One region of the Paenarthrobacter sp. GQ52 genome, then DNA from elsewhere that is predicted to be linked to it. Evidence: predicted binding sites of a transcription regulator. Region 1 holds the regulator's gene; the other holds the start of a gene.
The links. The regulator LexA, encoded in region 1, represses DNA repair genes until DNA is damaged. The targets are predictions, from matches to a motif close to TCGAACANNTGTTCGA.
Positions count from the first base shown of each region.

Region 1 (2,373 bases):
CCCGGTCGTGGTACTTCCCCCGAGGCGCTCGACGAATTGGAAGACCTCATCCGTGCCTCCGGCGGGGGAGCCTTGTGTTTGTTCTCCTCACGGCGTGCGGCCGAAGAAGCAGCCGACGCCATGCGGCTCCGGCTGGACGTGGATATCCTCTGCCAAGGCGAATCCACCATGGCGGCCCTCGTGAAGCAGTTCGCGGATGAGCCTGACACATGCCTCTTCGGGACCATGTCACTGTGGCAGGGCGTAGATGTTCCGGGTGGCTCGTGCCGCTTGGTGATCATTGACCGCATTCCCTTCCCGCGGCCCGATGATCCCCTCATGACTGCGCGCTCACGTGCGGTGGCGCAATCAGGTGGAAATGGCTTTATGGCCGTATCGGCTACGCATGCTGCCATCCGACTGGCGCAGGGTGCTGGCCGCCTGATCCGTTCAACAGGAGACAAAGGAGTAGTTGCAGTGCTCGACTCGCGGCTCTCGACGGAACGCTACGGAGGCTTCCTGCGTGCCGCCCTGCCGCCGTTCTGGGCAACGACGGACCGGGCAGTGGTCCGTGGCGTCCTGGAGCGCCTGGGCTCGGCTAAAGCCCCGTAGGGCGCCTAAAGGGAGCGCAGTACCGAAACTACCTTGCCCATGATGGTGGCTTGATCGCCCAGAATGGGTTCGTACTGCGTGTTCTGCGGAAGCAGCCACGTATGGCCATCCCTCTGACGGAAGGTCTTTACGGTTGCTTCGTCATCCAGCAGGGCTGCCACGATGTCGCCGTTGATGGCGTCATTCTGGCGGCGGACCACAACCCAGTCACCGTCACAGATGGCGGCGTCAATCATGGAATCGCCAGCCACCTTCAGCATGAACAATTCGCCATGCCCCACGAGCTGGCGGGGGAGCGCCAGCACGTCTTCCACCGTCTGGTCAGCCAGGATCGGTCCGCCGGCCGCGATCCGGCCCACCAGCGGGACCATGGCGGTATCACTGGCACTGGCCAGCTCTGTTACGGCAAGGCCCCCCGCGCTGCGAAGGGTGGTGGGCGCTTCCACGCCCGGAATGGTGCCACCATCAAGGGTCAGCGGCATCAGGACTTCCATGGCGCGGGGACGCTTGGGATCCCTGCGGAGGTAGCCAAGCTTCTCCAATTGGGACAACTGATGAGTGACGCTCGACAAACTGGCCAGACCCACGGTGTCACCGATCTCGCGCATGCTGGGCGGGTATCCGTTGTCGTTGACCGACCGTTGGATGGTCTCCAGAATCTTTTTCTGCCGGACAGTCAGGCTCTTGGGACTCTTCTGAGGCTGCTGGCTCCGCAGGGGTGCCCCGCCGCCTGTGGCTTTCGCTGCCATGTTCGCCAATGCCTTTCCATTCCGCCCGAGGCGAGCCCCGGGTTGTCGGGTCTGCAAAAAATGTCAGACCCTCCTGTTCCACTGAAACAGTGCTGTTTCTTCACTCAAACGTAGGGCAGGCACAGGCGTTTATCAAACATTTGTTCTAGCGAGTCTCGACACCGTTCGTTGATAAGTGCTAAAAATGTCATAGCAAGGTTCGAACATGTGTTCTATAAACCTGACGCTGGGGCTGGATGTTCGAACAGAGTGTTCGAACATCCGGGATCAGAAGAGGGGAACACAAAGAATTGGCCGCCAGGCACCGGGCACCCCGGAACCTGGCAATAGCTCAGAAGGGCTCAGCTCATGTCCGCAATCACTACGTTCGCTGAATTCCGCACCACTCAGGCGCCCGCTCGCCTGCGTCTGACCCGGCGGGGACGGATTGTCTTCTTCGGCATCCCGGCAATGCTGTTGGTGGCGGCGCTGCTGACCCTCGCCGGTTTTATCAACTCCCCGGCCAAGGCGTCGGACTCCCAGTCCCAATTGCGTCCGCCCGTCGCAGTCTCTGTCACCGTCCAGCCGGGGCAATCCCTCTGGGGCATCGCCGGCGCCGCCGCTCCGGAGCGGGACCCGCGTGATGTCATCGCGGAGATCATCCAGCTGAACGACCTCCGCGGCGGCCGCATTCTGCCCGGCCAGCAGCTGTTCGTCCCTGCAAACTGAGTCGTCCACCATCCGCAGGAACCGATCGCCCGGCGTCACAGTTAGTCGGCAGTCCCGGGCGCCCCTTAAACTGTGTTGGTGAGTGACCAGCTTGAGCGACTTGACCGACTTCCCCTCCGGACCAATCTGCGTGGACTGAGCCCCTATGGCGCACCGCAGCTTGACGTCCCCATCCTGCTCAATGTCAACGAAAACACCCATGGCGTCCCGGCGGATGTCCAAGCCGCCATCACCGAGGCTGTCGCCGCTGCGGCCACAGGACTGAACCGCTATCCGGACCGCGAGTTCACTGAACTACGGGAAGCGCTGGCCGAGTACCTTGGCC
Region 1 covers NZ_JCAXEJ010000001.1:753,951-756,323, forward strand. The annotation lists gene AC6CH8_RS03345 (ATP-dependent DNA helicase) at 1-591, shown strand, start outside; gene lexA (transcriptional repressor LexA) at 597-1,340, opposite strand; gene AC6CH8_RS03355 (LysM peptidoglycan-binding domain-containing protein) at 1,689-2,048, shown strand; gene AC6CH8_RS03360 (histidinol-phosphate transaminase) at 2,127-2,373, shown strand, end outside.

Region 2 (2,373 bases), on a different contig from region 1:
TTTTCCGGACGTCTTCAGGACTGTGCGGGGACGTGACGAGGTCCTGCTCGAAGATTTCGATGCCGTCGAAGCCCGCGATGGCGCAGGCCTGCATCTTCTCCTTCAACGTGCCGGACAGGCAAACCGTAGCGATTCCGGTGCGCATCAGTTGCCCGCCTTCGTCAGCTCGGGGGTCAGAGCAGCCGCAGCGTCTTCCACTGCGATCAGCTCCAGGAAGTGCGCCCGCATCCGTTCACGATCAGCTTCGCGTCCGGTGATGAGTTGGAAGGCGTCGGCCGCCTGGCCGACTGCCATCCGGCCTCCGTCGAGGACATCGCAGCCCTTGCCACGTGCCTCGCGGACCAGTTGCGTTTCGATCGGGCGGTACACGATGTCCGCGACCCAGTGCCGGGGTTCCAGGAGATCGATGTCGAGGGGCAGGCCCGGGTGCTCGGCCATGCCGATCGGTGTGCAGTGCACCAGGCCGTCGGCGAGGGGCATGATCTGGGGCAGTTCCCCGGGAGTGCGCGGCGTGACTGTGGCCGCCGGGAAGAGTCCGCCGAGTTCCGCGGCGCGTTCCGCCGCGCGGGATGGGTCCATGTCAACGAGGTCCAGCGTGACGACCCCTGCTTTGAGGAGCGCATACGCGACGGCCGAACCGGCACCGCCGGCACCAAGCTGGACCACGCGGTCGAGCTTTGCGCTCGGCAGCCCAGAGGTGAGTGCCGCGCCGAAGCCGGAGAAGTCTGTGTTGTGGCCGATGAACCGGCCGTCCTGGATGAGGACCGTATTCACGGCACCCAGCCTGCGGGCGTCGTCGGAAATTTCATCCAGGTGCTCAAGCACCAGCTGTTTGCACGGGTGCGTGATGTTCAGTCCGTTGAAGCCCATCCGCTGGGCTGCGGTGAGGAGGTCCCCGACGGCGGTGGCCGGCAACGCGAGTTCCAGCAGGTCGATGGGGCGGTACAGCAAGCGAAGGCCCTGCACATCGGCTTCGCGTTCGTGCATGGGCGGCGTGAGCGAGGGCATGACGCCTTCGCCTATGAGGCCCACCAGAACGGACTCGGCTCGGTTGCTCATCCTAAAGCTCCTTTGACTTCAGCACCTCGGACTTTAAGCGCTTTCTGAGGGCGCTGCCTGACCGGGTGTTTTTTAGATTACTACAAGTGTTCATGATCCGCACGCTTGTTCTTATCGCGAACATTCATGCCAGGCGGTGCGTTGCGAGGCCTGCTTTACACCCTTCGTCGCCCATTTGGCGCGCAGAGCGGGCCTCGCAACGAGTGGGTCAGCGCTGGGGTAGGCGGGCCGCGAGTTCAGCCGCGGCCTCCTGGAGGGTGGGTACGTGCGCTATAAGTTCTTCCATGGACATGCGGAACACCGGCACGGCGGTGGCCAGCGATGCGAATGCGTGCCCTTGGGAATTGAGGACCGGCACCGCAACTGCGCGCATGCCGATCTCGTTTTCCTCGTCCATCACCGCGTACCCCTGGCGGCGAACCTGCTCGATTTCCTCCCGGAACTTGTCCCTGTCGGTGATCGAGCGCTCAGTCAATGGATCCAGGGGCAGCTCCTCAAGGAGGCGCTTCCGCTCAATCTCGTCCTCGAACGCGACGATCGCCTTGCCTACGGAGGTGGTGTGGAGTGCGCCAAGATGGCCGGGGTCACTGGTGACGCGAAAGGTCTTGGGTCCATCCACCTTGTTCACGGTGAGGTGATGGTTGCCATCACGAACGGACAGGATCGTGGCCTCATGCGTGCTCTCGGTTACTCGCTGGAGGACCGGCAGCGCAGTAGCCGCAAAGCCATGATGATTCGAGACGCGCTGACCCAACTGGAAGACGCGCAGTCCCAGGTGGTAGCGACGGCCATCCGGCTCGTAGTCCACAAACCCATCGCGCGTCAGCGAGCCCAACAGCCTGTAGGTGGTGCTGAAGGGGAGGTTCGCACTCCTCGCCAGATCCGCCGCACTCGCCCCACGGGGTTCATTGCCCAGTAAAACCAACAGGCTCAAGGCCTTACCGACCATGTCGGTCTTTGTGTCCTCTTTCACACTCATAGCTCGATGCTCTCATATAGTGAGAGCTATTTCTAGATGGTGGCTACTTCTCTTGACAAGTGACCCCACTCACAGTCAGTATTGCTGTATTGCACAAGTAGCTCTCACCATGCGGTTACTCGTGCAGGGATCGACCGGCCGCACCTCGCTTGGGTCTCCCCAAAGAAGCCAGATCCGCGACATCGTCGTCACAGAAGGAACACCCATGAGCCAAACAATGCCGTCAGCGACGCCAGGCACTGAAACCACCGCCGGAACGCCAAAGAAAGCTGCGCTTGCCAGCTTCCTGGGCAGCGCCGTCGAGTACTACGACTTCTTCATCTTCGGCTCTGCCG
Region 2 covers NZ_JCAXEJ010000006.1:46,061-48,433, forward strand. The annotation lists gene AC6CH8_RS10100 (bifunctional sugar phosphate isomerase/epimerase/4-hydroxyphenylpyruvate dioxygenase family protein) at 1-145, opposite strand, end outside; gene AC6CH8_RS10105 (shikimate dehydrogenase) at 145-1,059, opposite strand; gene AC6CH8_RS10110 (IclR family transcriptional regulator) at 1,268-2,038, opposite strand; gene AC6CH8_RS10115 (MFS transporter) at 2,244-2,373, shown strand, end outside.
Region 2: AC6CH8_RS10105 (shikimate dehydrogenase) is a predicted target of LexA. The motif match lies at 1,157-1,172, and genes of this name have one in related genera.